Regions from separate parts of the Paenibacillus sp. FSL H8-0548 genome, predicted to be linked through region 2. Evidence: predicted binding sites of a transcription regulator. Region 2 holds the regulator's gene; the other holds the start of a gene.
The links. The regulator NrdR, encoded in region 2, represses ribonucleotide reductase genes. The targets are predictions, from matches to a motif close to AACACNATATATNGTGTT.
Positions count from the first base shown of each region.

Region 1: the regulator NrdR is predicted to act here: its motif matches at 11,216-11,233, upstream of MHI37_RS12655 (adenosylcobalamin-dependent ribonucleoside-diphosphate reductase).

Region 1 covers NZ_CP152049.1:3,058,312-3,074,598, forward strand. Annotated here, with positions in the region: tRNA gene MHI37_RS12595 (tRNA-Leu) at 83-166, opposite strand; gene MHI37_RS12600 (xanthine phosphoribosyltransferase) at 249-842, shown strand; gene MHI37_RS12605 (Rrf2 family transcriptional regulator) at 936-1,361, shown strand; gene MHI37_RS12610 (sugar ABC transporter permease) at 1,408-2,241, opposite strand; gene MHI37_RS12615 (sugar ABC transporter permease) at 2,238-3,545, opposite strand; gene MHI37_RS12620 (maltose ABC transporter substrate-binding protein) at 3,646-4,938, opposite strand; gene MHI37_RS12625 (divergent polysaccharide deacetylase family protein) at 5,453-6,235, shown strand; gene MHI37_RS12630 (N-acetylmuramoyl-L-alanine amidase) at 6,200-6,901, opposite strand; gene MHI37_RS12635 (YqzE family protein) at 7,037-7,225, shown strand; gene MHI37_RS12640 (hypothetical protein) at 7,222-8,115, opposite strand; gene MHI37_RS12645 (YqhG family protein) at 8,239-9,198, opposite strand; gene MHI37_RS12650 (SNF2-related protein) at 9,195-11,018, opposite strand; gene MHI37_RS12655 (adenosylcobalamin-dependent ribonucleoside-diphosphate reductase) at 11,298-13,910, shown strand; gene MHI37_RS12660 (histidine phosphatase family protein) at 14,565-15,125, shown strand; gene MHI37_RS12665 (PhzF family phenazine biosynthesis protein) at 15,279-16,151, shown strand.
Region 2 covers NZ_CP152049.1:4,885,183-4,901,469, forward strand. Annotated here, with positions in the region: gene MHI37_RS21330 (extracellular solute-binding protein) at 1-1,480, opposite strand, end outside; gene MHI37_RS21335 (helix-turn-helix domain-containing protein) at 1,654-3,945, opposite strand; gene MHI37_RS21340 (hypothetical protein) at 4,574-5,104, opposite strand; gene MHI37_RS21345 (sensor domain-containing protein) at 5,269-6,072, opposite strand; gene MHI37_RS21350 (leucine-rich repeat protein) at 6,615-9,917, opposite strand; gene MHI37_RS21355 (hypothetical protein) at 10,647-11,324, shown strand; tRNA gene MHI37_RS21360 (tRNA-Ala) at 12,095-12,170, opposite strand; gene nrdR (transcriptional regulator NrdR) at 12,293-12,775, opposite strand; gene MHI37_RS21370 (alpha/beta-type small acid-soluble spore protein) at 13,015-13,233, shown strand; gene MHI37_RS21375 (lytic transglycosylase domain-containing protein) at 13,345-13,911, opposite strand; gene coaE (dephospho-CoA kinase) at 13,908-14,504, opposite strand; gene MHI37_RS21385 (MntP/YtaF family protein) at 14,520-15,230, opposite strand; gene mutM (DNA-formamidopyrimidine glycosylase) at 15,374-16,225, opposite strand; gene polA (DNA polymerase I) at 16,274-16,287, opposite strand, start outside.

The DNA.
Region 1 (16,287 bases), 1.8 Mb from region 2:
TGTGCTTCATATGTGTATTGTGTTATCCAAGTGACCACTAAATCATTGACCCTGTGGATAAGCCATATTTCTTCAATAAGGATGCGGCCGAGAGGACTCGAACCTCCACGGCTGTTACACCACTAGAACCTGAATCTAGCGCGTCTGCCAATTCCGCCACGGCCGCATAATTTCTTTCAACAAAAAATATATTATCATGAATAGGATGGGATAGTCAATATTATTTATAAAAAATGGAGGGGTCTGCTGTGAAGCCATTAGAGCAAAAAATCTTGGACGAGGGGATTGTCCTAGGTGATCATGTATTAAAGGTCGATTCCTTCCTTAATCATCAGGTTGATCCGCAGCTTATGCATAGCATTGGACAGACATTTGCCCAGCTATTTGAGGCTGAAGGTGTTACGAAGGTGCTTACATTGGAGTCCTCAGGAATCGCACCAGCGGTGATGACTGCACTTTTATTGAATGTACCGTTAATTTTTGCACGCAAACGTAAATCCTTGACGTTGAAGGATGATCTTTTTACGGAGAAGATCTTCTCGTTTACTAAGCAGGAGGAAAGCGAGGTAACGGTGTCGCGTAAGTTTTTGAATGGTGAGGACCGCGTGCTGCTTATTGATGACTTTCTTGCCAACGGCGATGCTGCTCTGGGTTTAGGACGTATTGTAGCACAAGCCGGTGCGACGGTTGCAGGAATTGGCATCGTCATCGAGAAAGCCTTCCAGCCTGGACGAGAAGTGCTCTTGCAGCAGGGCTATCGCGTACACTCCTTAGCAAGAATCGCTTCATTAGATGGTGGTAAAGTATCCTTTGTTACAGAGTCTGCCGCACAGAACGTATGAAATGCATTGACAATGCAGCCTGCATGTAACTATAATGCTTACATGATTAGAAAAGCTTGATATATTTATTGAATTGGACAGGAGGTAATTACGTTGACTAGCAACCGATTTGCAGTGGCGGTTCACATATTGACGTTATTGGAGACGAATAAGACAGAACGGTTAACCTCAGACTGGATCGCTGGCAGCGTAAACACGAACCCTGTTGTTATCCGTAGAATTATGGGATTACTGAATAAGGCGGGACTTGTCGCAACGAACGCCGGGGTAGCGGGCGCCACGCTGACAAGGCAGGCAAGCGAAATTACGCTTTTGGACATTTACAGTGCCGTTCACAATCAAGGGCAAGACGAGTTATTCGCTATACATGAGAAGCCTAATCCGGATTGCTCGGTTGGCCGTCACATTCAATCATCGCTTGAATCAGCCTTTAGCGAAGCGCAGAAGGCGATGGAGAATAAGCTCGCAGATATTACGCTTGAGCAAATTTCGCAGGATATTGTTAATAAAATGAACTGAAGCAGCGTGAAGCTAAGAGAGGCCTATGAAGGCCTCTTTCTTCGTTTTATCCTTTGGTTGCTCCAGCCGTTAGTCCTTCGATCAAAAAACGCTGCAGGAACAGAAATAATAAGGTTACGGGTACGGCGACAAGGACAGCTCCTGATGCAAACATCGTAAATTCGGTGGAGTTGCGCTGGCTGACCATTTTGTAAAGTCCGACAGCTAAGGTCCGTTGTTCTTCCGTTCTTAGAATTAAATCCGCGAAAATAAAATCAACGAACGCTCCGTTAAAAATCATCAGACTGGCATAGGTGAGCATCGGCCGCGAGAGCGGTATAATGATGCTGAAAAAAACCTTTAAATGACTGGCGCCATCAATTCTGGCAGCATCCTCCAAGCTTTTTGGAATCGTATCGAAAAAGCCCTTGGCAACAAAGACATTCGTAATGATGGCTCCCGTGCTGTACACCAGAATGAGCGCCCAATGCGAATTGAGCAGGCTCATCGCATTCAGTAGGACGAAGATTGCAATCATGGCCATAAAGCCTGGAAACATTTGCAGCACTAGAAACATTTTAAGTGTTGTCTTCCGACCGACAAAACGAAATCTTGAAATCGCATAGGATGCGAACAGAAGCAGAAAGGTTCCGATAAGCGTAGAAAATAATGCGACCTTGAGCGTATTTAAAAACCATATCGGATACTTCGTTTTCTCGAACAAATCGACATAATGCTGAAACGTAAATTCACGTGGTATGAAGGTATCACTATAAAGGCTGTTCCCTGTTTTGAGTGAGGACAGAATAATCCACAAAGCAGGAAAAATGCTGATTACGGTCAGGACGCTTAAAATGAAGTAGCTTGCACGCAGCTTCCATTTGGACGAAGAAGTTTTCACTGGATCATGTCCTCCTCTTTGTAGGATCTTGTCCGTGTGTAGCTCCAGATCGAGAATGTAGCTACGATAACGAAGATGAATATGCCGATCACGGATGCAAAGCTGAATTGCGACTGAAGGAGTGCCAGCTTATACAGCCATGTTACGAGCAGGTCGGTATGTCCTGCGAATTGATAATTGATATTGACAGGCTCTCCGTTCGTCAGTAAATAAATGACATTGAAATTGTTGATGTTGCCAGCAAATTGCATGATGAGAAGTGGTGCTGTGGAAAATAATACCATCGGCATCGTAATGTACCGGAACTTATGGATAGAGCCAGCACCATCGGCATCCGCTGCTTCATACAGATCACGAGGAATGGTACTCAGTACACCAAAGGCAAGTATCATTGTGATGGGGATACCCATCCACATGTTGACGAGAATAACGGTGACCTTGGCCCAGAAGGGATCGGTCAGCCATGGAATTCCTTTTAAGCCAAAGAATTTCAAATAGCTGTTGACTGGACCAAACTGGTTGTTGAACATATTGCGCATGACAAGCAGTGACACCATATTCGGTATGGCAAAAGGAATGATTAGCGCTGTGCGCCAAAATTTTTTGAAGCGAATGGCTGGCTGATGAATGAGGATGGCAACGAGCACACCACCGATATAAGTCGTTACGGTAGCCAAAATTGCCCATACGATCGTCCATTGCAGGACGCCGGTGAAAGTTGTGCTCCAGGCCTTGATGTTTATCATTTTCGAAAAATTGTCAAAGGCTACCCAGTCCACAAGATTGGCGGGAGGCAAGATGGGATCAGCGTAATTGGTAAAAGCGATAAGAATTGAGAAAATTAATGGCAATATGCTCAAAAAAACGATAGCAATAAAAGGCGGCAAAAGTACGAGGTAGGCAAAATGCTTCTGTTCAAGCATAACCAACGATTGTTTGAATGAATTGGGGCGCTTGCCCCGCGCTCTTTCTGCACTTACGATATGAGCGTCTCGAATATTGAGAATGTAGTAAGCGGCCATAAGCAGTGCAGCGAGCAGAGCGACCAAGCCTTTAATCATCATAAAGATCGAGTGGTCGCCTTCAACAAGCTTCGTCATTTTGCCTACCTTCACAAAGCCGCTCGGCGTATCGCCAAGCGTTATGAGGCCATGGATATAATCGTAGAGCTCAAATATAAAAAAATAGATGCCAAGCATGCCTGCCGCCAAAAACAGCAAGCCCTTTAGCCATTGCCGGTTGTATAGTTGACCAAGACCCATGAATAGGATGGACAGGATTGCGGCTTTGCTTTTGCTGCTCATGAGGTTATAACCTCTCCTCTTCAAAAGATAGGGACTTCACCCGGGCCGCTGATGGGAGGGTGAAGTCCATTATTGTTCGCTGCCAGTGGCTCGTCAGCGATTATCTTGCTTTTAGACCGTCTTCAATCGTTTTGACCATGTTGTCGAGCGTAGTTTTAATATCGAGGCTTGGATTATCCCAAAGCGCCACGAAGGTTGCTTTCAAGGCCTCCCATACGAGATCGACGCCGGGAACGGACGACATAGGTACGGAATTGCTGAACTGTTGGAAGAACCCGCTTGTGATGGGATCATTTTTGATGAGAGGATCCTCGCCTGCTTGCTTGTTAGTTGGAATCGCACCGGTCAGCTCATAGTTGAGCAGTTGATTTTCCTTGCTGCTTGCGAAGTTGGCAAACAATCGGGCAGCCACGGGATAAGCGCTATAAGAGTTGACATAGTAGGATTTTACGCCAGAGAAGGAAATAGAATCATTGCCGTTAGGAAATTTCGGCAGCGGCGCCACGCCTAGATTCATACTGTCTTTAAATGCAGCGACCGACCATGGTCCGTCTATATTGAGCGCAAGCTTGCCTTCCTTGAATAGCTGTGTTTTGACATCGTACGTGATGTCGCCGGCATTCATTGGCAGTATTTTTTTGAGTGTGCGCATATATTCGAATCCTTTAACGGTATCGCCCTTGTTCAGTCCGATATCGGAGGCGTTCGTATTGTTGTCGCCAAACATATAGCCGCCATAGCTGCCGATGAAGGGATATGTATAATAGCCGACGAACTCCCACATGATGGCGTATTTATTTTTATCAGGATCGTTAAACGTATCGGCAAAAGCTACGATTTCTTCCCAGGTTGTAGGAGGTTCGGGGAAAATATCTTTGTTATAGAACATCGCATACGTTTCTACTGATTTCGGATAGCCGTACAGAACGTTATCGAAGGACGAGGCAATGATCGCCGTTTCTAGGTTGTCAGCTTTCGTTTCCTCTTCAAAAACATCGTTAGGCAGAAGCAATCCCGCTTTAATGGCTAAACCGATCTGATCATGAGGAAGGGTTAGAACATCGGCTGCTGTCTTGGAAGGGCCATCGGTCGTTAAACGGGCTCCTTGATCTCCACCTGCTACTACTTCTACAGTTACGGGAACGCCATATTTTTCCTCAAACGCTTTTCCAACCTTTTGCATATAATCCTGCTGCTCTTGCGCCTCCCAAATGACGAGTTTTGCACCCGCTTCTGGCTTTAGCTCCTCGTCGTTCTCTACTGCTGCCAGGTCAGTGCCTTGATTTTTTCCTGCATTTTCATTCACATTCGATTTGCCTGCGTTGCAGGCGGCAAGCGCAAGCACAAGGAAGGAACAGATAAGCGTAGTGACCCATTTTTTACTTTGCAACATTGTTGCACCCCTTTTGAATTTATTAAATGCATTCATGCCAATCTGAGCAAGGAACGATTAGAAGATCTCACCTCCAGAAGCGATGGAAAACAAAAAAAGGCACAACCCCGGTTACACATAATGTGCTCGAGGTTGTACCTTTACAGGTAACATCGCCTTTATATTGTGGTTTGAATTCCACGCATGTTGTATGATACGCCTTCATTATATAGTGGCTTAAAAGCGCTTGCAAATACCATTATCGATCAAAATCATCCGAATATTAGAACAAATCGTCCGTTTACTCCGATTTTATGGATAAAGATGTCTATTTCTCTTATTTTGTAATTTTTGTTCTGATGGTTTCCAATGTTATTCTATTTCGTTAGCATATTTTCCAGTCTCTTCACAAACAATGATAGTAAAAGGTGAGGGAAGTGCAGCAATGAAGAGCAGGAATGAATGTTTAGAGAGAAAATCTGGAGCAAACAGAAATAGCGTGAGGATCAAAGCCTGTAAGAAAGCGAGCTTTATTATGGTTATTACTGGTTTTATTTTAGCTATTGGAAGCTTTAGTGTCTCTAATGAGGTCTCGGCAGAGCCGCAAGTGAACCGAACGATTTCCATTGTTATTGATGATTTTGGCAATGGAATGAGCGGAACAGCAGAAATGCTGAAGCTTCCTGTAAAAATAACGGTAGCTATCATGCCTTTTCTGCCAACAACGAAGCAGGATGCAGAGGAGGCCTACCGCTTAGGCCATGATGTCATTGTGCATATGCCGATGGAGCCTAATAAAGGAATGAAAAAGTGGCTAGGTCCAGGAGCATTGACGACAGATTTGAATGATGCTGAGGTTAGGAAGCGTGTGGAGGAGGCTATCAACGATGTGCCTCATGCGATTGGTATGAACAACCATATGGGCTCGAAGGTAACATCAGACGAGAGAATGATGCGAATCGTGCTTAGTGTGTGCAAGGAGCGGGGCTTGTTTTTCCTCGATAGCCGGACCTCCTACAAAACCGTTGTGCCAAAAATTGCAGCGGAGATTGGTGTTCCGATCGTTTCCAACGATGTTTTTCTAGACGATGTCCATTCGGTGGAGCATATTACGAAGCAGATTGGCATGCTGCGCAAGCATTTGGAAGCACACGTGAGCTGCATCACCATAGGACATGTTGGACCAGGCGGTTTGAAGACAGCCGCCGTTCTCAAGCAGTCTATCCCTGTGATGCAGCAAAACGTGCAATTTGTGAAGCTGACAGCGCTGATTAATGGAGGATTAATGAATGATCCACTTGTATTGCCTAATTCCTGAAGCGATAGCCGCAGCAATCTCCTCTTGACGCAGCGGATCTGTCAGCATAGCGCGATCGCTGCCGCTGCTAATAAAGCCCATCTCAACGATTACAGCTGGCTGCTCTACCCGTTTGAGCAAATAAAACGTCTTTCCTTCACGTGGAAGGAAGGCCGTTTTTTGTTGTCGGTTAAGCGCATCCTGAATGCAAAAGGCGAGAAGTGAGCTTTCTCCATTCGTTTGATGCAGAACAAGCGGTCCTTTTTTCGTTGGCTTCTTGGACCAATTGACATGCAGGCTAATCAGGAGCTCACTTTCAATTTCCTCCGTAAGCTGGCGTCGATGCGATAAATCCTTGCGATGTCTGGAACGCGTCATATGCCAGCGATTGTCTTCACTTAACGCATAATCTCCTGTTCGATTAAGTACGGCGGGAATGTTGTGACTGCGCAAAATCGTATAGAGCTTTCGGGCAATCGCCAAATTAATGTCTTTCTCGAGAATATCGGATGAAGTGGCTCCGCCATCTACGCCGCCATGTCCAACGTCAATAATGACAACGGTGGATGGAAGCGCCCAGTCCTGATCGGTGCCTACGGGCAGCATAGGCCAAGCAGCAGCACTGGACGAGCTGATACAAGAAGCGATCAAACAGGCAAATAAGACTAATGTCATTCTACGAAACATGTTGACGATACCTCCAGCTTGCTTTTGTCATAAGGTTATCGTGGCTATTTGGAGGAAAACTCATGCATGTTTACTTACGGATACTGCTGGGCAAACTGAAAACATCATAAGAAAAGAATTTAAGGGGTGGGAGATATGGCGAATAGCGATGAATATGTAAAATATATGACGGAGCAATTAGTAACCTATCTGGATACGCCAAGAGCAGAACGAAAGCAGACCAGATCGTCAGCCAAAGCGCTAAGAGAGCCTTGGCTGACACGTTGGTTCGGCTGGGGACCGGTCAGCGTCATCCTATGGTGGAGAGGCAGATCAGAGCGTTAGCGGTAGAAGCTGCCAAGCTCAAGCAAGAGCAGAACTGGAATATAGCGGCGAATGGTGCTGTCCTCTTCCGCTTCTAAAGCGACATAAATATGACCGCTGCTCCATTTGTTATAGCCGACAACAGACCACACATAAAGCATCTGACCATCAAACAGCTCTGCTGCATAGCGGAGCTGTTCTTTGCTGTTTATTTTCGTGAATAAGGAGCTATAGGAGTCTGAGCGCAATGGAAGCGGCTGCTCGGTCAGCCAAGGCAGCTTATCATAAGGATTGAATGAGGGCAGAACGACTTGCTTCAAGAGACTGCTTTTCCCAGCTGTGTAAAGCTGTTCGGCTTTAGGTATTTTGATGGTGGAAGCTGCAAGCCAATCGTTAGCCTCTGCAGGCAGCGCTTCGCCGCTGGCGGCATCTGTATAAAATTCATGATGATCTGCGTTCACTTTCCAAGCAGCGAGCAGCGGGTGGACATACAGTGCTTCTATACCAGCAGCTGGTTCTGTTAGCTCAAGCTGCTTGAGCGAGCGTGAGAGCGTGTGATTATCGAATAGGGGGCGGGTTCCGGAACCATATTCGCCTAGCTGATAACCGCCGGCTTCAACGGCATGAACGATGAGGTAACCGACCGTAGTGCTGCTGTGTTTAACGAGCACCAGCCAGCTATGAGTACCTGGACCAATGGGAGAAATATCGAGCGTTGATTGTTTCCATTTGGCAAAAGCCGGCTGTACGGCAAGCTCGTCCACCCAGCGCTGCGCTTGCTCCTGAAGCGGCTCGTAGACAGAGGTGGAAATCGCAACGGCGGCAGCAGAATGGGGCTGTATTCCGCCAGCATACAATACGACAGCAGTTAACACGCATGCTGCTGTAAACCTAATGAATTTTTTTGACATATTTATCACCTCATTGCTATTGTAAGGGACATGCTTCAAGAAGACTGTTACAACATGTCGTGTGAGAGCGGCCTTGCGGCCGCTTTTTTTTGACGTATTGGTGCGGATAACGTCTAAATGCTGTCATTCGATGCCTTCGAGATGGAAGAGGCCGCAGTTAATGGCGGACGCAGTCACACGTGGCTCGTATTGCCAACGTATCTCGGATTGGCGCTGAGTAAATTGTTCCTCGATGGCTGGTTTATTTTCTTCAAGTCCATTCTTGATTAGTGGCTCATAATAGCCTCTAATTCGCTCAAGCTCTTCCTCAAGTCTTGAGGAAGCACTCTCCGCCCAGCTGTAATCATAGCTGCGAAGCTTGCGCTCCAGTGCTTGCTCAACGATGGCAAGCGCCTTGTTAAAGGAGATTCCGTTTTTGGTGATGTGAATATTGGCTGGCAGACGAGGTGTGAGCTTGCGCTCCAGCAGCCGATCGTAAAAATGCTCGACACATTGCCCCGTTGCCAGTGAAATGCCATAGCAATGAATTTCTTCTCGCTTGCGGTCGCATGCGAATTCCACCCGCATATTGACGCCAAGCCATGTGGTATAAGGAGTAGACGAAAAAGGATTAGCGCTGCGTTTCTCCGTCTCTTGGAACATTTGAACGAAGCTGCCTTTCGCCTTTGCCGCATCGAACAGCTGATCCAGCTTGCGGGCGCCAAAAAAAAGATCCTCGCGAGGCACGCGTGCGGGAGCAGCCAGGCTTCCATGCACGAACCCCAATGAGCGTCCTAGCGCTGCGTTTGCCGCGGCATCCTGCGCTGCGATTGCTGGGTCTGCTTCCTCTAGGCTGACTTCATTTTTTTTCAATTCCTCTGCCGCGTCATACTTGTTTTTGTCCGTAACGAATAGGTAGGTCATCGTCTCGGGCTCACCGCCAATGCGGTCCACGAAGCTCCAATAATAGGGGCGATTCGTCAGCTCGCGATCAGCAAGGGGAGACAACTTTACCGTGAAATGAGAGGGCGATTTTTCTAAAATTGAACATTCTGTTGCCTCTAAATAGCGGCTTACAAATTTGTGCACCTGCTTCTCGTTCAAGGCTGCACCTCCACGGTTTGTCCAAGCGTATCTAAATTGACAAGCAAATCCGGGCCTGTCGGCAGCGGATGGTCTCCAGTGAGCACCTCTTCGCGGATGCGGCTAAGCGAAGAGCCCAAATGATTAATCTTTTGCTTCAGATCGGTGTCGTTTCCAGATTCGAGCAGCATTTTTGCAAGCCTTTGTTCAATGGAGCCGTCACCCTTCTCAAATCGCTCCAGAATATGATCCAGCTCTCCGATTACGAGCTCGAATAAATTGATTTTTTCATGCAACAAATTGACGATATGCTCCTCAATCGTACCGATTGTGCAAAGGTTGTATATTTTAACATCCTCCTTCTGCCCAAGTCGATGCACACGTCCAATTCGCTGCTCCACTCTCATTGGGTTCCATGGCAGATCGAAATTGATCATATGGTGGCAAAACTGCAGGTTTATGCCTTCCCCGCCAGCTTCCGTAGCAATTAATATTTGAGCGCGGCCGCGGAATAAATCCATCATCCAGTCTTTTTTGCCGCGGTTCATTCCGCCTCGATAGGGAACGGCAATCATATCCTGTGCACGGAAAAACTGCAGCAAATATTCTTGTGTGGCTCGGTACTCTGTGAAAATGATGACCTTGTCATTCATTTCTTTGACGAGCTCCATCGCTTTTTCTGCTTTCGTATTTGCTTTAATATTTTTTATTTTTTCTACAAGCTCCCATATTTTAGGACGCATAGGCGAGTCCTCTGACGTTTTCTTGAACAAATTAACGAGAGTCAAAAATACAGCATCGCGGCTGCTGCATACCTCGCGCTGAAGCGTGACAAGAGAGAGCATACTGGAGAGGTCACCGCCGCTTTCCTCATAACGCTCCTTGACGAAGCTGGTAACGGCGTCGTACAGCGCTTTTTCTTCCTCAGACAGCGTAAGCGGAATGTTTTTAACAAAACGTTTCGTGAAATGAATGCCGCCGTCACCTCTACGATTCCGAATCATGATGCCGGACAGCGCTTCCTGCAGCTGGTCTTCGTTTTTGGGCATCCGCTTGTCGACGACAAAATTAGCAGCAAAATCGCTTTGACCGCCAAGCTGACCTGGCTTAAGCAGCGTTATTAAATTAAAAAGCTCATCCATATCGTTTTGAATAGGAGTAGCAGTGAGCAGCAAACAATATTTTTTGCGAAGTAAATTAGCAAACTGGTAGTTTGTCGTTTTCTTGTTTTTCAGCTTATGGGCTTCATCAATAATGATTAAATCATAGTCGGTTTCAAGCACCAGCTCGCGATGCGGCTCACGCTTGGCTGTGTCGATAGAGGCAACGACGACATCGTAGCCCCAAGTATGCGCCTTCTTCTGAGCAACAGCAGATATGCCAAACTTTTGATTAAGCTCTCTGACCCATTGCAGCACGAGAGAGGCAGGTACGAGAATTAAAACCCGCTTGACGAGTCCGCGAACCATATATTCCTTGAGCACAAGACCGGCTTCAATTGTTTTGCCGAGTCCTACTTCATCAGCTAAAATAGCTCGACCTCCCATTTCATGCACGACCTTGCGCGCGGTGCTGATTTGATGTGCCATAGGCTCGAAGGAAGGCAGTGATCGCAGACATAGCAATTGCTCAAAGCTTTCAATCTTTTTGGCATGCTCAGCCTCCAAGGCAAGCTGGAATAACGTCCAGTCATCCCAAGGTCCGCCTTTGGTCATTCGGCCTTGCAGCTCATCAAACCAAGAGCGGTCACATTGAAGGTCGACGAGTGGATGAAGTTTTCGTGTGGCGATGGCAGCACTGTTCTCGGCTGACGCAGCTTGCGGCGATGTAGGGAATGTCATTATGTGCAGCTCCTTCCGTAGCAAAAGGGATAAGTTATAAACAGTATTGCCTTTTCATTCAATATTAATAAGAAGCTGAATAAAAAAGAGGTAGGACAAGCAAATGCATGAGAGTGGTCATGTAAGCGATGACGATCGCGAATTACAGCTGAAAACGAATGTGAATATCAATATGTGGTATAGTATAATGATTTAACAACACAATATATTGTGCTAATGACAACCGAGATTTTGTACATAGTATTGTAGCTTGGTTATTTTCAGGAAGAGGTGGCACTATTGGAAAAGCTAGTCGGGAGTAAGCTAGAGGGATTGAGTGAAAAAATATTTTTGGATCGCTATGCTTGGAAAAATGCAGATACGAGTAATACCGTTGTCGGTGATGTCGTGCTCGTCCTGACGAAAGATGATCCCAAGTTTCCTGTAAAAGAGGTAGGGGAGGTTGTTTCTCGTGAAGGCAGCAAAGTTTCGGTAAAGCTTAGAAACGGCGAGCTGTTTGAGTCCAGTGTGGATAAGCTTACTCTGACGATTGAGAAAACACCTGAAGAAATGTGGGATCGCCTGGCAAGCGCGATGGCTTCTGTGGAATCCGAGCCCCTGAAGCAGAAGGAATGGCAGGAAAAATTCAGATATATTTTGGACGATTGGAAGCTCGTCCCGGGTGGACGAATTGCTGCTGGTGCAGGTGCAAGTGAAGAGCTGACCTTGTTTAACTGCTATGTAGTACCATCGCCAAAGGATAGCCGCGGCGGCATTATGATTACGCTCACGGAAATGACGGAGATTATGGCGCGCGGCGGCGGCGTTGGGATGAACCTGTCATCGCTGCGGCCGAAGCGTGCGATTGTTGCAGGGGTAAACGGTTCTTCCAGCGGTGCGGTATCTTGGGGAGGATTGTTTAGCTATACGACAGGACTGATCGAGCAAGGTGGAAGCCGTAGAGGTGCATTGATGCTCATGCTCAACGATTGGCATCCCGATGTGCTTGAATTTATAACCGTTAAGCAGACCATGGGCCAAGTGACAAATGCTAATTTGTCTGTATGCGTAAGCAACGCTTTCATGAAGGCAGTCAAGGAAGATGCGGATTGGGAGCTCGTATTCCCTGATACGAAGGAAGAGGGCTACGACGAGCTATGGAACGGTGATTTGGCGGAGTGGAAGCAGCTAGGCAAGCGGGTCATCCATTACAAGACGGTTCGTGCTCGGGAAATCTGGCAGGCTATTATTGATTCCGCATGGAAATCTGCTGAGCCTGGCGTCGTCTTTATGGAGCATTACAATCAAATGTCAAACAGCTGGTATTTCAATCCAATTATTAGCACAAATCCGTGCGGTGAGCAAGGTTTGCCTGCATGGGGGGTATGTAATTTATCAGCTGTTAATTTATCGAAGTTTTATGATGAAAAAAATAATGATGTCGATTGGGAAGAGCTTGCGAAGGTAACGCGTTGGTCAGTAAGGTTTCTTGATAATGTTATTGACAAGACTCCTTATCATTTTGAAGAAAATGAACGCAATCAGAAGCTGGAGCGCCGTATCGGACTCGGAACTATGGGTTTAGCAGAGCTTATGATCAAGCTTGGCGTAACCTATGGCAGCGCGGACTCATTAGTATTTTTAGATAAATTGTATGGATTTATTGCACGTGAATCTTATTTGGCATCGACTGAAATTGCTGCGGAGAAGGGCTCTTTCCAAGCCTTTGATGCTGAAAAATATGTGCAAAGCGGCTTTATGAAGCATATCATTGCGGAATTCCCTGAGATTGGGGAGGCTGTTGCTGCGCAAGGCATGCGAAATGTGACGGTCCTGACACAGGCGCCAACCGGAAGTACAGGTACGATGGTCGGAACCTCGACAGGGATCGAGCCTTACTTTGCATTCGAATATTTCCGTCAGAGCCGGCTTGGCTTTGATAAGCAGGATGTTCCTATTGCTGCACAGTGGAAAGAGGCACATCCGGGAGAGGACCTGCCTGAATATTTTGTAACCTCGATGAGCTTATCAGCCGAGGATCATATTCGTGTACAGGCGGCGATTCAGCGCTGGGTAGACAGCTCAATATCGAAAACAGCAAATTGTCCGGCAGACTTCACGGTAGAAGAAACAGGGCGGCTCTATGAGCTGGCATTCGAGCTTGGCTGCAAAGGCGTAACGATTTACCGGGACGGCAGCCGCGATGTGCAGGTGCTGTCAACGAAGAAGGAAGAATCGGCTGAGCCTGCGGCTGAATTGCCTTTGGAACCAGAACAATCAGCTTCACAAGATATAGTTAGCGATGAGCATTTTGACGCTGATCTGGTCGAGGCCGCTGTACCTGCTGCTCTGGTGCAAGCAGAGCAGGGACTGGACAAACAATATAAAAGCAGGCCACAGGTGCTTCGTGGAGCAACCTATAAAGTAAATACACCATTTGGCATGGCCTATATTACGATCAATGATCTAAATGGTACGCCAGGTGAAATCTTCTTGAATGTCGGCAAGGCAGGCTCGGATGTATTTGCCATGGCTGAAGCGTTAGGACGGGTATGTTCATTGTTCCTGCGCTATGGCGATCACGGCAATAAGGTTAAGCTGCTTATCAAGCACTTGAAGGGGATTGGCGGCTCCGGTGCGATTGGCTTCGGGGTAAATCGCGTGGAATCAATTGCTGATGCGGTGGCGAAATCGCTGGAGCTGCATCTTGCCAGCGCAATGGATCAGGGAATTGTGATCGATTCGTTAGCTGAGCATGCTACAGCAGCGGAAACTAACCAATCCTCCTATTCGCAAAATAAAAAGGTAAGCGCCGGCTCGCTAGATTTATGCCCTTCCTGCGGCTCAGCCGCATTGATCAATATTGAGGGCTGCAAGCAGTGTAGTAACTGCGGCTATAGCAAATGTAATTGATAATCCATTTCCTATTGTTATCATGGGTTGTTTTGTGACGCGACAAAGTATTTCAGATAAGTGACTAATGGGAGTTTTGATGTAGATTCATGCTGTCAACTGAGCACTTGAACAAGAAACTTAAAAAACACGGCAACAGACATTTCGTTGCCGTGTTTTTTTACTTTTCTATGGTTTGAAGGAGAAAATTCCCGAAATTATTATCGAAAAAAATGTCTCGCACCAAGATATATTGCTTGCAGCTAAATTCGCCACACAAACCATATTGTACAGCCGACGCCGAAGTTCTTTAACTTGAAAAGAATTGAGTCCTCTTTTATTTAAATTAACGTGGGAAAGACTACTCATATTCTTTAGTTCAATGACAGGAACGGAAAATCACATTTGACAAATGTCCAGAGCGATTTTTTGTTTTAAATATTTTGAACCTCATCATAGTTATACTTCCACTCTAAGATTCCATCAAGCTTACAACTGCAATTCTTAAACCTGTGATGTTTCATTATTGCTGGGTGCATGAACAAAGAGAAAACAGTTACGTTGGCACAAATAAGCTCCGTACTTTACTATGCGTGGGGCTTGTTATGCTAACGGGCGGTTTAGTTAGATGAAAAATGATAAAATAAGGTATCTAATCTTTTTGGAGGGAAACTTTTGGGAACAAATTTATATTTTGTACGGCATGCTCATTCCATATATACCCCAGAAGAATTAACAAGACCGTTATCGGAACGCGGCTTTAGTGATGCTAAAAAAGTAAATGAAATATTACAAAAAGCGAATATTGATCATGTAATCTCCAGTCCGTACAAACGAGCATTTCAAACAGTCGAAGGCATTGCTAAATACATAGGTGAAGAAATTGTGATTGAAGAGGATTTTAAAGAAAGAGTCCTGTCTGAAAGACCAGTAGACGATTTTAACTATGCCATTAAACGAGTGTGGGAAGATTATAATTTTTCGTTTGAAGGTGGAGAATCGAATGAAAATGCCCAAAAGCGAGGGGTAAGAGTAACTTTACAGGTCTTGGAGAGGTTCAGTACTAAGAACATTGTTATAGGAACACATGGAAATATTATGGTTTTAATTATGAATTATTTTGATAAAAAATACGATTTTAATTTTTGGAAGCAACTTGATATGCCAGACATATATAAATTGTCATTCGATGGAACTGAATTGAAAGAGGTTATTAGGTTATGGGGAAGGGATTAAGAAAAAAACTCATTAAGTTGACGGGATAAATTAGTTAAACACAAAATGGAGCAGTTGCAGCCGGGCAGTATCCTCAAGAAACATTGGCGAGATTTTCGTTGCAATAACACTCTGAAATTTCTATTATAAGGGTATTACGTTGGGGGTGGGCTTGTGAAAACAATAAAGGTTTATCATTATGACGCATTTAGTAATATTCCTAATATGGGAAATCCAGCAGGGGTAGTATTGGATGGTGAAAATCTTACTGAAGAGCAGATGCTAGAAGTGGCAGGAAAAGTAGGCTTTAATGAAACGGCTTTCCCACTTCAATCCGATATCGCTGATTTAAGAATTCGTTTTTTTACGCCGGGTCATGAGATAAATCTTTGTGGTCACGCAACAATGGCAACTATCTATGCATTGAAAACAAAAGGTTTATTGGGTGGTAAAACTGATTTCACCATTGAAACAAAAGCAGGGGTTTTACCGATAAGAGTAATTTCAAACGAAGGACTTTACATAACAATGAGGCAAGCAACTCCTCAATTTCAGGAATTCAATGGTTCTCTTCAAGAATTAGCTATTTCTATGGGGATTGATGAGGGTGACATAGAGACAGAATTACCAACTTTGTATGGCAGCACAGGAACATGGACATTATTGATTCCAATAAAAAGTCTTGCTGCTTTCAGACGAATGATACCAATTAATAAACTTTTTCCAAACATTCTGAAGGAAATGCCTAGAGCATCTCTTCATCCTTTTTGTTTAAAAACATACGATTCCAAAGCACATATGCACGCTCGCCATTTTTCATCACCGTATTCTGGTACAATTGAAGACCCAGTTACTGGCACTGCCTCTGGTGTAATGGGAGCTTATTATTCAAGATATATAAAGTCAGATTCTTTATTACATCTTTTGATAGAACAAGGTCAGGAAATCGGAAGGAGTGGCAGCGTGCAAGTAACAGTAACAAATGGCGATGTCATAGAAGTAACGGGAAATGCTGTTTATATAAAAGAATTTGAGGTTTCGATTTAACCGAATTGAACAAACGGGAAACGATAATACAACAACAATAAGGCTGCCGACAGGATATGAATCGGCGGTCTTATTGCGCTAACGGGGAACTTTTGATCAATAAACACCTGTTTACGAAGCTGCCAGCATGATTGGC
Region 2 (16,287 bases):
TTTGCGTACCGCCCTCAGACTTCCAGCGCTCAACTGCCTTGTTAAATCCAGCCTCGTCCATTTCGCCAAGCATATAATTATAGGTAGCGTCCGTGATGATTTGAGCCAGACGATCCTTGTGCTTGGTAAAGGTATCGGAATCCAGCATAAGCGTTGGATCGGGTACGACATACGCTTCATTGTCGGCAAACAATTCCTGCGCTTTCTGCATTGGCGCGTAATCATATTTGCCTTCCAGACGATTATTTGTCGCCGAATCGCCGACTTCAATCGTATTGTACGGTTTCACATCACGGTCAATTTTCCCTTGTTCCTTAACAGGTACAGCCATTCCATCCACAACAGTATAATGCTCATTCTCAATGCCCCAGTAAAGCATATTTGCGATTTCTGGGCTCATCATGCCATCCATAAAAGCCAGCACCTGCTTCAATTTCTCCTCCGTCTTAATCGCTGATTTTGGGAACAGATACGGGTGGTTGAAGCCTGGGCCTGAGAATACAGTAAATTTGCCGCTTGGCCCCTTCACCTGGTTAAACACCTCGAGCTGCGCATCAGGCTGCAATTGCGCAAGTCCAGTGTACAGCTGCTGCACATCGCACATACAGCCGATATAAGCGCCAGCTTTGCTGTTCATGATGAGATTTTGCTGCTCGGTCTTGCTTGTAACCGGAAAATCGGAATTAATGTATCCGTTTGAACGAAGCTTTTTGAAAAACTCCATCGTTTCCTGATATTCAGGGAACATAAAAGCTGGAGCAAGCTTACCGTCCATTACCCCCCATTCATTAGGCGTTCCATTCCATGAAGCAATCGTTTTGAATGCGCCAGAAACCAGATCCCCTCGCTCCGCCAGACCAACAGTATCCTTTTGACCATTTTGATCGGGATCTTCATTAGTAAACTTCTCAAGCATCGTGTACAATTCGTCCAGATTTTGCGGATCGGACAACCCAAGCTGCTCAGCCCAATCCTGGCGATAAATAATGCCTTGACGGGATAGCGGCCGTCCTTGATAGAGCGCATACAGCTTACCGTCCACTTTAGTATTGTTCAACACTTCTGGATTCAGCTTCTTCAAGTTCTCGTATTGATCAATATAAGAGGAAATGTCCCAGAACTGACCATCACGAATTGCTTCACGGTTGGCACCTGTAATCGAGATGTTGACGATGTCAGTCAAGCTGCTCGTAGCAAAGGCTGCACTCATTCGATCCGGAAAAGTAGAAGCTGGTATCCACTGGATATCTAAATCCACATTCAGCTTCTCCTCAATTAATTGTTCAATCTTGGCATCCGGCGTTTCTGCCATATGCAGCGGCGTCATGATGGAAATTTTTGCGCGGGCCGCCTGACCGCCACTCCCTTCTGTTCCTTCATTTTCTTTTCCCCCTGTTGAAGCATTGCCGTTTCCATTGCCACATGCACTAAGCAGCAGTGTCAGTGCCATAAACATACTAATTGCAACTCTTCGTTTCAAGCTATTCAACTCCCCAACCTGTATTTTCTGTTGCAGTCTCATCGTAAACGGTTAAGAAGCATATCGCCTATACTCATTTTGCTAGATCCCTTGCTGCTTGCAGGTTTCTGGCGTTTTCGCTCCTCCATCCAACCAAATGATTATACCTGATATACTGCTTTTTCATGCCCTTGCTACTTGCCGCTATACTGCGATCGATACTGTCCAGGCGTCATATCCTCCTGCTTGCGGAATGCACGGATAAAATTATGTGAATTGTTGTATTTCAGCCGATCAGCAATGTCCTTAACCGTCATATCGGTTTCCGTCAGCCACTGCTTGGCAATATGAAGTCGGTAGCTGGCCAAATATTCGCTAAACGTATGGCCAGTCTCCTTCTTGAAGACGCTGCTCAAATAGCTGGCATTATAGTGCAATCGTGCGGCACAATCTTCGAGTGTAAATTCGAAATCATAGTGATTTTGAATCAAATCGATAATGCGTTCCGAAAGCTTCTGATCCTGCGAATGACGTCGTTCAGCAAATTGCTGAAGCATCGGCATGATCAATTTATCCTTGAACCATTCTTCAATTTCATCGCTGACATGCATCGCCAATACTTCCTCGTAAAGCGACATCCAGTAGGTGCCGTTCTTGCCCAGAGCGATCCCTGCTTCCTGCCCCAGCAAGAGCAGTCGATTGAGCAGCCGGACCAGCGACAGCTGATAATGATCCGGCAACCCAATCTGGTTAATCGCTTCGGACATCCAACTGCGCAGCAGTACAAGCGCTTCCTCCTGCTCAGCCAGCTTAATCGCTTGAATCAAATCACTCTCAATGCGAGCCGGATATTCAAAACCGACCGAAGGCTTGCCTGAATGCAAGCTGCTGAACGGCACGATAATACCTTTGCCAAGGCGAATCCGGTGGGTCAGTGCCTCCAAAGATTCCTCGTACGCACGCGAAGCATACTTCATCTCCTGAAACGGCGCACTAATTCCAATGCTGGTCGACAAACCCAAATAACGTGTGATCAAATCTTTCAGCGATTCTGTCAGCTGATAAAGCTGCTCCTCCACTTGCTGCCAGCTTTCTTCCTCATAACCGGCGACAACGACCACCGAGCGATCCATCAAAATAACCGGCAGCCGGTTTTCCATCGGTACAACCTCTTCCGAAATATTTAGCACAGCAAACAGCAGCAGCTCCAAATCCTTGGATTCATAATGGGTATTCTCCAGCGTATCTACCTGAATCGCCAGCACCGCCATTTGCTGCCAATTGGGCTGGAAACCAAAGTAGTTCATTTTTTCGTGAATTTCCGCGTCGCGCAAACTGCCGCTGAGCATGCGGTGGAAAAATAGCGAGCTCACCTGCTGCACCTGGCTCCGCACCTCGTTCTCCAGCTTGGAGTTCGAATTGAACAGATGCTTGATATGATCCTCGATCACCTGTACTTCATTGCGCGGAGAAGCTTCACTGCCCACATCTCTTCCTTCGATCGCTTTGACCAAACGCTTCAATGGGGTATACAGCTTATTCGTACCCAGCAGGACAAAGAGAATCGACAATATCATGATGAATAAACTAATCGCCAGCGTTAACCAGCCGATCTGCCGTGATTCCTCGGTCAGTTGATCAATCGATACGACCGACATATAGATCCAGCCATTAAAGGCTGATTTGTAATAGGTAACCGTGTAGGGGCGGCTTTCATGTATCGTCACCAGCTGCCCAGACGTATCATCAAAGCTCATCTTGGCCTCAAATATCGGATGCGAGGACAGAGGCTTGCCAATCATAGCACTGTCCTTGTGTAATACAATGCGCTGCTCCTCATTCAGGACAATGATTTCTTCCTGGCCCTCCCCATCCGTTATTAATTCGGCAATGCTGCAAGCCGGGATGTTGGCGATCGCAAGCGCATATTTGTTAATCGTAATGTTTGGCAGCTTCTTCACCAGACTGATCATATACGGACAGCTGCGACTCGAGATGGCATCCTTGTAGCTGTTTTTTTCCACCAGCAGCCAAGATGTATTTTGTGTCAATTCAAATTTATCCAAATACGCCTGTTCATCGGGATGCTCGTTAAGCCGCTTAATGCCCGAATTTTTGATCAGCCAATTTCGCTGCTTGTTCACGATGATAACGTCCTCCACCTTAGTATCAAAAGACTGCAGATGGGTAATTTCACTTTTGAGATTGTTATACAGCTGAAAATTAGGAGCGCTCATCACACTATACATCGCATCCTCCATCACGCGGGATTCAGCGAGATTCGTTAAGGTATGATCAACCGTCTTGAGCACTTGCTCGATATTCGCATTCAACTGCCTGACATACTGCATCTCGGCCTGATTGACCCGCTCCTGCACTTGTTTCGAGGACTGTATATAGGAGAACAACCCGATAATGACCACGGGCAAAATACTGATTACGCTTCCAAAAAGAATCATTTTGTTAAGCAGGCTTTTTCTGCGCATTCGCACGGCAACCTTTCTGCAAAGCTATTATGTATTCACTCAAACGATTACATATATTATAGGCATGAGTCCTTCAGACTAGCAATCATCATTCCGGAGAAGTGATTTGAATGAAACATATATAAGTTGAACTAGAGATTTCCAGGCGAGAATAAGGATTCCAAAAGCGTACACTTCGTTTCTCCAGTACAAGTCTCCACTATATGCAGGAGAAGCGCCTACACTGCACTTATTACAATGAAAACCTCACATGAGAGCTGTTTCAGACCGCTACATTGTACTTTTGCACTAGAATTCGCTCCAATCCAACGAATATCGCCCTAGAATAGGCATTCTATTGCACAAACTACAGTGTACGTGCCCTAGTTAGGCGAGTAACGTCGATTACGTTGTACAAACTACAACGTAGCCACTACCTCTATAGCGCTGAACCCCATCGAGCTAGCACAAAAAGGAGACTATCTCTCCGGTGAACTGCACCCCAAAAGTCGCAAAAAAACCGAGTCCCTATAACTAGGAATCGGTTTAACATGCTGGGGGGCGTAAGTATAAAAGATGTTCATGTGGGAGGAAAAGAGAATCGTTTGTTTATTTAAAGTCTATTTTCCAAAGACATACAGTGTATTTGTTATACGGAAAAATACCGAACCAGGCCTAGAATTGCGAAACAAAGCAGAACCGTGCCTGACCCAATTCCCGTAATCGCGCTGCTTGCAACCTGAAGCTTTGGTGCAGCGATAACCGCAAAGATGGATACAGCGACCAGCAGAGCAGCCAGCACGTACAAGCTGGAATCATCAAAAACGCTAACCAAGCTTATAAAATGGATGCCGACGATAAAAGCAATCCAAGGCGCGACATACTCTTTCACTTTTTTTCTAATGATTATGAAAGCACCTGCTCCAGCCACAAAAAATTCGATAAACACGGTAATCAAATAAACAGTAAATGAAGTATTGTCTGATAAGGCCGACGGTTCGTTCCAATTATTGATACTTAAATAAACACCGAGCAAGCAGACGAGAAGCGCAATTCCTGAGGCGATGCCAATATAGATGCGCCAGTTGGCCCTCGGCCTCTCCTGCGCCCAGCCGAACCAGCTAAAGCTGAACATCCCAAAAATCGCTGCATACATCGTATAGTCACGTATATAGTCCATATTAATCCTCCGATCGAATAAAAGATGAGCCTTGCCAAAAATCTTTTACATATTATAGCACGTATGTAACTTGGCGCATTATTTTGGTGAATAATTTCATATCCGAAGTAGTAACAAGATTGAGTGCCCTGAGTGAAAAGTATTTAACTTCAAAAAAAAGAGAGCTACAAAAGCTCTCTAAAGACTGGCTGTATCATCCCTTGAGTGGGCTGATCCTCTTGGTACTTAAAATATTGCGATGACTGAACCTGCGCATGTATTTGTGATTCCGCTGGCACTGGCTGCTGCTGCTGCTGATATGGCTCATCCACATACATAATTCTACGCTGAATTTGCATAAGCCCATTTACGACGCGAAGCGCGATCCAGAAAAGCACCAATCCAACGCCTACGTACAGCATATATTGCTGATTATAGGTCCAATCGATATGAAAATAATTAAACAAGTTATTTTCTAAAATATCCAGCTGTATTTCATTCATTAAAATGATGTGCACGACTGGAAGAGCAATAAATCCTAGTCCTAGTGAAATCACCGTTACCATAATAACAAAGAATACAATGCCTGTTACAAACCTTAGTAATATGAGCAGCAGATTTCGAATGAACAGCCCACCGTCAAATCCTCTCACCATTCGCATCAACCAGTTCTGCCCAGCTTCAGACTGATGATTGTAAGTATTCGAAAAAGGAGGAGTTGGTAAACCTAAAATTTGTCTAATCATGCTTTGTTCAAAACTTACAATCCCATTCAACAGCTTAGCTACTCCAAAAAATAACGGTATTCCGATAAAGATTGGAGTTAAACCGATTGATAGTACAAGCCCTGTTATCGCTACTGTAAAATAGATAATCCCTAACGGGAGGGATAGCAATAAATAGAGGATCGTTGCATAGGTTTTGGGATTAAAAAGCACCCAATTCACTTTACCTGTCGTTGCTTTTGCATTCGCTTCTATTGCCTTCATCTTCAAACACTTCCTTTGGCTTCATAAGTCACGCTTTAAGTTATAATTCCATTATATCTGCCTTATTTGTGTGACATAACCGTCTTAGGAAGTGTCAGAACCTAGGCTTTAGACTAGGACTGATCCTGTTCAGATGAACTTAATAAAGCAAAGACGCTAATTCATCGCGTTCCTTTCTCATTTTTTTCCTTCATTCTTCTAGCCCGTTCTATATTAGTAGATGGTTATTGACACTTTATATTACAAATCCTTTGGCCTCACGATAGAAGAAGTTTTTGAGCTTTTGAAAGAAGTTTATTGAACATGTAGATATGAACAAAAAAACAGTCCACGAAATTAATCGTGGACTTGAATGGTTTATTTAGTGGACCTGGGGGGAACGAACCGACGACCTCATCTCTCCACTGGCAGCGATGAGATACATTCCTGCACCAAGCGGATCCACTTAGCTTTAGACTGCTGCGTACTCCTGTAATATACCAAGCCTCTTGTCAACCAAAAACAACCTACATCAACTCTCAGGCGGCAAAAATTTGTATTCCTTATGGATTAATATATTGCAAGTATAGAAGCATTCGCCTAAGCATCACGGCGCTTTGCGCTCTGGAGGCACTCGCTTTGGGAGCAAATGTCGTACCCGTCATTCCCTGAATGATTTCGATTCCGACCAACTGCTCCGTCGCATCGGTCGCCCAATTGGAAATTTCAGCTCCGTCGGCAAATGACAGCAGCGTATCTGTGTTCTCTGTCGGTATCATTTTCCCAGCGAACGAGATTGCTCTTATGATCATAACAGCCATCTGTTCTCGGGTGATGCTGGCATTTGGACGGAATGAGCCGTCTTCATAACCGGTGATCAAGCCTGCTCGCTGCGCCGTGCCTACCGATCCGGCGTACCAATTCGCCGCTGTCACGTCCGTAAACGGTTCGCCTGCGCTTGCCTCGGATAATCCGAGCGCTCGTACAAGCAACGCTGCGAATTCAGCGCGAGTGATCGTATTTTCCGGATAAAACCTTCCATCAGGCAAACCGTCTATGATCAGCTTGTTCGCCAGCAGCTCGATATCCTTTTGCGCCCAATGTTCGCGTAAATCCAAGAACGTTCGATCAGATTGAATGACCGTATATACACCGCCTTGAACCACATGGATGGTCACGGTTCCATCGCTTGCAAATGATGAAGGCACAAAATGCATCTTGTTTTTCGCATCTATCCATACGACCGTTGCTTTGTCCGAATCGACCGCAGCCAACTGGTCACTCTTCCGTTGTACGTAGATACCGCGCCAATCGCTAACGGCCTGACCGTCAATGTCCAGCGAAATCAGGATCGGCTGCTCAAGCAATGGAACGGCACCTTGTTTTTTGATCGTTTCCTGCAAGGAAAGATTTGCCGCATCGGACACCTGGATAATCGTTGTCGCAAGGTTTCCTTCCTTAGGCATGTTCCCGATTACGCGGAACGGAATCCACAAGCGGTTTCCGTTCACCGTCACCTGAACGCCAGCATCAGGTTGTTCGTACCTCACACTCTGAAGAAACTCAGTTGGCATACTCACCTTAACTGCTGGACCAAGTCCATCAACGACAATAAAGACATTTGTTTGGCCAGAGCTCAGCGACTTGGTCAACTGCTCCGTTGTCAAGTGAAGCACATTCACGAGTTGTCCGTCAGCCGTCAGCTCAGTCGTAACACTTACCTCCGTACGGATGCCGCCGAGCATAATGGTAGCCGTGTCCGGGGCAACGGTTCCTTGATTCCCAGAAACCGAACCGGGAGATGAAGGCCCGATGTCAGTAATGGCGATCTCTTTAACCGATTCATTGCCTGCCAAATCCTTGGCATAGACAGTGTAGACGCCATTCGAGGTGACGCTGAATTTCTTCGCGGCTAAGATAGCAGTTCCAGCACCATCCACAAAATCATTTATACCATGACTTTCCTTCATCCAAGCAAGATTCGTCAACGTATTGCCTACCGCAATCCCAAATATGTTTTCAGTTACCGTTACGTCTTTTCCCAAACCGCCGTTCTCTCCAGCGACTAAAGTAAGAATTGGCGAAATCGATACAATGCGAATTCCACTCGTATCCACAGCGGTATACGCAAGTGAAGCAGTGTCACCGTTCAACATCGCAATGTTCGAGCCGGTTGGGAGATCCAGTCGCGGAGCGATGTCAATGCCATCCTCGTCCGCGAGTCCTTCCGATACTTCGTATGAGAAGGAAAGCTCGTTCATTGGCACTCCGCGTACTCCCGAATAAAGGGCGTAGACGATTTCGGACGCATCACCAGTACCAATGATGAGTGGAACCCTTGGCGTACCAGTAACGATTACATCATAAGCGTACTTCAAAGTAAAGCGTAATACCCCGCTGTTTCCATAAAGATCTTCAGCAGGCACTATCAACACCAATTCGATCCAAGATGCTTCAAACTGCTCCAGACTGGCATATAAAGCTGCGGCAGCCGTATCCAGCTGATTCTGGGTTTGATTCGCCGAATCGTCTGCTATGCCTTGCCCAGCCAAGATTGCCGCTTGCAAAATCGCTCTAGCCGCACCGGACGTCTCTCCTACTTCCGTACCTTCAGGATGATCCATCAACGCCTGATTCGCCTCTGCAATCCGCGCTTCCAATGCGGCAGCATCGCCAGCTTGAATAATCGCTCCTTCGAATACTTCTACCGCAGCGCTCAAACTAGCGGCAGCCGTATCCAGCTGATTCTGAGTTTGATTCGCCGAATCGTCTGCTATGCCTTGCCCAGCCGAAATTGCCGCTTGCAAAATCGCTCTAGCCGCACCCGACGTCTCTCCTACTTCCGTACCTTCCGGATGATCTGTCAACACCTGATTCGCCTCTGCAATCCGCGCTTCCAATGCGGTTACGTCGGCAGTAACGATTTCATTGGAGAATGCCTGAATCATCGCGTTCAAATCGGCGGCAGCGCCATTCAAATCGGAAACTGTAGTTGCAAAAGTGATCAAATCGACAAATAGCTCAGCATTGTCAAGTGCATCCATCAAATCATGATAATACTCCGACGACACTTGTCCGATATCTGTGCCTGGCAAATGATTTTTTAGCAACTGCTTTGACGTAGTCATCGCATCGAATAAAGCTGTACTATCAACAAATGTGAACCCTTTGCTGAGCGCAAAAGATTGTACGACTGAACCTGAGAAACCAAAAATCTTTAAATCGGCCGGAATTGCTTGATTGTTGTTGAATGCGAGTGGATCAATGACTGTCGATCTGCTTAGCAGCGACACGCTTGATAAATTGTTATAACGGAATGCGTAACCCCCAATACTCGTTACACTATCAGGGATCACTACGCTTGTGAGCAGGTTGTTTCTAAAAGCAAAATCACTAATCATTGTCAAATTGTTCGATAGGTTCACGCTTGTGAGCAAATTATCTTTGAATACTTCCTGTCCTAAGCTTGTGACACTATCAGGGAGAACAAGGGTGGTAAGCATATTTTTTTGAAATGCTCTTTCGCCAATACTTGTTAAGTTTTCCGGGAAGTCCACACTCGTGAGAAAGTTATATCCAAATGCATCATTGCCAATACTCGTCAGACTGTTCGGAAAAACCACGCTTGTGATATCGGTAATATAAAATGCCGTTTCTCCAATTGCAGTGACCGGTAATCCTCCCAATTTATTCGGAATAATAATATCCACGGCAGCACCTCTAGGGAAATCCGTAATTGTTGCATGCTGGCCGTCAGTCGTATACGTATAATTGCCCTCCTTGAGCGCATACGCATATGGGACCTGCGATAGGGACGTCCAACAAATAACCAAAGCAAGCAATGGGAAAAAAGCTGATTTTTTCATATTTTATCTCCTTTCTGTACTTTTGCCACCGTCTTACATTGTATCAACGACCAATAAATGAATAATGAAAGATTCTGTCGTTAATTAGCTAAAAACCGCGAAGCATCGAGCCTTCGCGGTTTTTCAATTGACGAAAAAATATTTTTTTGTCATCACATCAGCGTGCGAACATGTTGAATTCCATGTAAATCAATAGAGGTGGAACGTGCTTTTCACTTGTCCTTGTATCCTGCATCCATTGATTGAAAAGCAATTCTTGTTTGTATCGGGAGAAAACTTACCGTTTCGATCATTTCAATATCAGCTGAAAATAAAAACTAACGGACAGATGAGTCGCTGCTAGCGATGCGCTTCCTTATTAGCAATTGCCAACGGTCGTGCATGTGAAACGTTTCCATTAGTGTTCTCTTACTACATATAAGGAAGTAATAAAATTACTAATTTGTTGTTTTTGATAAATCAAATCTTAATCTTTCCACACATAGGGAATTTCAAAACAACCAATGCTTTATTGACAATAGTGTCGATGCGGATACGGTATTTATAAGATACCCTTCCGCAAGCTCATCTAAATGAATTTCCTACAAAAATGGATTTCTTACAACTTAAAAATATGATGTTAAAATTCCCAAGACCATTGTATAATAATTCCATGTGACGAAGAACGTCCTCATCCATCTTTTGATGGTTTGGGGGCGTTTTTTTATTTCTAATAAGGAGTTGGTGGGGATGAAAGGATTCCTTGAAGCGCATTCGGCATTTATCCAATATCACTTGGACCGTCGCTCGGGTGAAAGGAGGGGAAGACTGGAAAGAGGACATCAGCATGCAGAAGAACTATTCGCAAAAAATATATGGTGGCCAATGAAAGGTCATTTCGATCATTTGCATCCGGAATATGAGGTATTAGATTGGCGGGGTAGACCCTACTTTGCAGATTATTTGATTATGCCGGAATCATGGAGAATTCTCATAGAAATTAAGGGCTTCGGAGAGCATGTGACTAATATGGATCGCAAAAAGTATTGTAATGAGCTAAATCGAGAAACGTTTCTTAAAGGCATGGGGTTTCATGTCATTTCGTTTGCCTACGATGATGTAGCTCATCGACCAGAGCTCTGTATTTATCTACTCCGCACGGTGCTCAGTCGATTCGAATCAGTGAATTCAAAGGTAGAACGAGTATATTTCGCAGATCAAGAGATCATTCGATTCGCTATATTTCTAGCTCGTCCGATTCGACCCATCGATATCTCTAGACATTTCTCAATCGATCATCGAACAGCATTAGGGCATCTGCAACGACTTTGTAAGAAGGGTTGGTTATTACCGATTTATCACGGGACAGGGCAACGAGTTCTATATTATGAATTAACACGGCAAGGATTGGATAGTGGCTTATGGTAACCTACAGTTTAATTGAAGATTAGAATGTTGCGGGTGCGGGTGCGGGTGCGGGTGCGGGTGCGGGTGCGGGTGCGGGTGCGGGATTTTCTAGTTTTCCACTCTACCCGCTATAACTAAATGGATTTCCTACAGTTAGTATATCCTTGGGCGGAACATTCCTATAACTAAATGGATTTTGTCCAACTAGTTTGATCAAAATGTACCATTTCATTCGAAATACTCAAATCTAAATGTAGATTTTCCATTTAGTAACCTAATAAATCAATAAAACGTCCAAACTAACTACATAAAATCCATTTAGTATCACTCTAAAAGGTTCCAGCTTTTCAGAGCTCCCTGCGCGCGGCACGAGCGCCCCCGTAAAGCGGTTCAATTCCTGCTCTACATCTCCAACAAATCAAAAAAAGCTACCCGAAGGTAGCGTTTTATCATCGATTTGGTGGAGATAACTAAATGGATTTCCTACAGTTAGTATATCCTTGGGCGGAACATTCCTATAACTAAATGGATTTTGTCCAACTAGTTTGATCAAAATGTACCATTTCATTCGAAATACTCAAATCTAAATGTAGATTTTCCATTTAGTAACCTAATAAATCAATAAAACGTCCAAACTAACTACATAAAATCCATTTAGTATCACTCTAAAAGGTTCCAGCTTTTCAGAGCTCCGTGCGCGCGGCACGAGCGCCCCCGCAAAGCGGTTCAATTCCAGCTCTACATCTCCACACAAAAAAAAGCTACCCGAAGGTAGCGTATTATCATCGATTTGGTGGAGACTAGCGGGATCGAACCGCTGACCTCTTGCATGCCATGCAAGCGCTCTCCCAGCTGAGCTAAGCCCCCGTAATTCTTTATGTCGGTAGTCAATTCTTATCGGGAATTGTAACCTACCACTCTGGACCGCCAACTGAGCTAAAGCACTAAATGACGACAAGATTGATCTTAGCACAAGGTTGCTAGAACTGTCAATCTTTATCTATCATGCCGTTCAGCGGGTGTTTGGAGAGCAGATTATTGAGCTCCTTCATGAACATATCGATGTCTTTGAATTGACGATATACGGATGCGAAACGGACGTAAGCTACCTCGTCGACCGGATAAAGCTCATTCATGACAATCGAACCGATATCGCTGCTGTCTACCTCGGCATGCGCCGTTGTGCGCAGCTCCTTCTCCACCTCAGATACGATTACCTCCAAGCGCTCAACTGGCACAGGACGTTTCTCACAGGCGCGGATAAGACCACGCAATATTTTGTCTCGGCTAAACTCTTCACGGCTGCCATCTTTTTTGATCACAATCAGAGGCGTTTCTTCAATCATTTCAAAGGTAGTGAAGCGCCGACTGCATTTTTCGCATTCACGGCGTCGACGAATCGATTTGTTTTCGTTTGCAGGTCTGGAATCCAATACTTTTGTTCCGGCAAAATCGCAATATGGACATTTCATGCTGCGTCAGCCTCCTTTCTGGGTTGTAAGAAGAAACGACTACGTCGTCCTCATCTAAGGACAAGAAATTTCTTCCCAAAGTATAGGCGGAGTATGAATGCAAAATTCACACTTACCTATATTTCAAAAGCCTCTGAAAACGGGCATTCTTAAATATTTTTGATTTCCAACTAATTCCTGTAATGAAGTTTTGATTTTTGCACATAATACTTTTACCAACCGCAAGGAGGTGAACATACATGAGCGCATCCCGCAGCAGTAACCAACTGGTAGTGCCACAAGCGACAGCTGCCCTTGATCAATTGAAATATGAAGTTGCTCAAGAGCTAGGCATCGCAATTCCGCAAGACGGATACTACGGCAACATGGCTACAAGAGACGCAGGCTCGATCGGTGGATCTATTACCCGTCGCCTGGTACAAATTGCCGAGCAATCTCTTGCAGGTCAATACAAATAATGATTAATTACTTGTTGTATGAATAACGGAAGCTTTGGTACGCCCGCCCACGAAGTGGCGGGCTTCCAAGGCTTCATATTGTTTTCGTTGTTGTTGGTGCAAAGCAGCAAATTAGAGGCTCGGATATAGATCCTTGTACTTATTATAGTAGTAGAATACCCGTTTTACATAATGTCTGGTTTCTCCAAATGGAATTTGCTTTACTGATTCCATTTTACCGTCCCATACACCCGAGTCAAGCCATTTCCGAACGTTTCCAGGGCCAGCATTGTAAGCAGCTACAGCTGCAACTTTATTTTGATCAAACTGCTGATCCAAAGATTTCAAATACCATGAGCCGACCTGAAGGCTGACATCCGCACGATTTCGAAGCATGTCCTCATTTACCTCGTTAAAGCCAGCCTTTTGCACAACCCAATCAGCCGTTTCTGGCATTATTTGCATGAGTCCAAGCGCGCCCTTTTTCGAATCCTTACCTGTCTTATAATTGGTTTCACTCCGTATAATCGCAGCTACCAAATGAGGCTCCACGCCGTAATTTGAGGCGCTTGCACGAATGTCTTCCTTAAAGTGCACAGGATACATCCAAACGGCGAGCCAATCTGATTTAAGAAACAAAATAGTCATAAGACCGAGCAGCAGTATGAGCAGAACTCTTTTCTTCTGCAGTACTCTCATAGCAAGCTCTGGCTTTTCATAAATTGCTGTACCTGCATCTCTGTCTGTTCAAAAGTCCCACTATTATCAATCACCCAATCCGCTTTTTGACGCTTCTGCTCAATATTCATTTGCAGTGCTACCCGGCGGCGGGCTTCTTCCTCAGACAATTGATTGCGTTCCATTAAACGTGCATGCTGTACCTCAGCTGGAACATATACAACCATTATACCCTCATATAGGTTCTCCTGCTTCGTTTCATACAAGAGCGGTATATCCGCAACGACTAAACGGTTAGGAAACTGCTCCGAATAGCTATGTAATCGATTCTGCATAGTTGAGCGTATAGCAGGGTGGGTAATCGCTTCAAGCTTCGCTAACGAGGCTTTGTCCTTAAATACGATCTCCCCAAGTGCCTTTCGGTTAAGCGAACCGTCCTCTTCCAATACAGCTTGTCCAAACGTAGAGGCAATCGCCTCTAATGCTGGTTCACCCGGAAGAACGACTTCCCTTGCAACTTGATCGGCATCGACCAGCAGTGCACCGCGTTCTACGAGCATTTGTGCGATTGTGCTTTTACCGCTGGCAATACCGCCGGTTAATCCGATTATCATCCATTTCACCTCAATTTATAACAGCTTCATAATTCCCATCGCAATTAATAATACACCTGGCACGATAGATAATGCTTGCATGCCTCGCCAAGCAGAGAACCGAAAGCCAAATCGAATGCCTCCTACGAGAAACAATGCGCTGGCTGCCATGATCGTCAAAGCAGTCAATAAGGAAGGCAATCCAATCAATGCGGCTCCAAGACCTGCTCCAAACGCATCCAGCGACAACGCAACTCCTAGCATAACGGCTTCCGATGCGGATATCGTACCTGATTTGTCGACATCTGCCGCTTGTGGTGTCCGAAGAATTTGAATGACAAGCCCTAGACGCTTCAGCTCTACCATGACAACAAGCGCTGTGCTGGCGATCTCTTGGGCCTGCGGCTTCGTACTCCGCTCCGCTGTTCTTTGTTGATCAGATTGCCCTGTACCCTCTTTGATCTCATTATTTTGCTTCCCGCGTCTAAGCTGCAGCAGTGCGTAGCAACCAATCAGGATGAGCACGCATGCCCCAATAAGACGCGCAACGAACTCGGTAAGAAATCCAGTCAGCCAGCCGCCAACCTGCATCGACAAAAAAATAATGAGACCAGAGCACAAAGTGATAATGATAACAGAGAGCAGTGGAATTCGTATTCGCCGCAATCCATACGTAACACCGACACCAAATCCATCTAAACTAACGGCAAACGCAAGCACTAATAGAGAAACAACATGCGCGAACAATTATTAAGTCCCTCCCCGCACAGCGGCTGCACCACTCACCAAAATCGCTGCGAGTAGTCATCCGCCTAATGACCGTAACACACTTATCATATGCGGGGAGTATTTGTCTGTGCTTGTCGAGATTTAATTGCCTTTTTTTCCTGCTATGCTTTCAATGCCTTAGCGTCTGCAAACGGTTGGCATTTACTGCAAATATGCGTTCCTCTGCCTCCGACCGTGAACTTTTGGATCGGTCTTGCACAAGCTGGACACGGCTCATCCTTCTTGCCGTAAACGAGCAGCTGATGCTGGAACATGCCCATCTCGCCTTGCCCGTTCACATAAGATTTAATGGATGATCCACCCGCTTCTACTGCATGCTCCAATGTTGCACGAATCGCTTCGTACAGTCGTTTCCATTCTGCTGGCTTAAGTGTATTCGGCGTGCGTTCCGGATGAATACGCGCTTGGAACAAAGCCTCATCGACATAGATATTGCCAAGCCCGACAATATATTCTTGATTGAGCAGCAGCGGCTTAATTTTAGACGCTCGCTTCGCAAGCTTGCTGCGCAGTACATCCACCGTAAAGCCAGGCTCAAGCGGTTCAATGCCCAGCTTGTTTAACGGAGGCAGCGCAAGCTCTTCTCCTACTTTGAATAGATGCATCGTGCCGAACTGGCGCACATCCTTATAACGCAGATCCGTCCCATCTTCAAAATGGAAGATCACATGCGTGTGACGCTCCACCGTCTCCTCAGAAGGAAATACACCATAGCGCCCTTCCATGCGCAAATGCGATACAAGAACCAATCCATCCAAAATAATTCTCAAAAATTTGCCGCGCCGTTCAACCGTTTCGATCGTATGTCCGACAAGGGCATCCGCAAATTGTTCAGGCTCTACTGGACGCTGTATAATACGCGGGAGTCTAACGGATACCGATTGAATTCGTTTTCCCGCTACAAGTTCGATTAATGTTCGTTTTACGGTCTCTACCTCTGGCAGTTCAGGCATTTCTCCTCACCTCAACAACCATTATACCTGAAATCGCCCGTAAATGGGTTACTTTGCTTCAT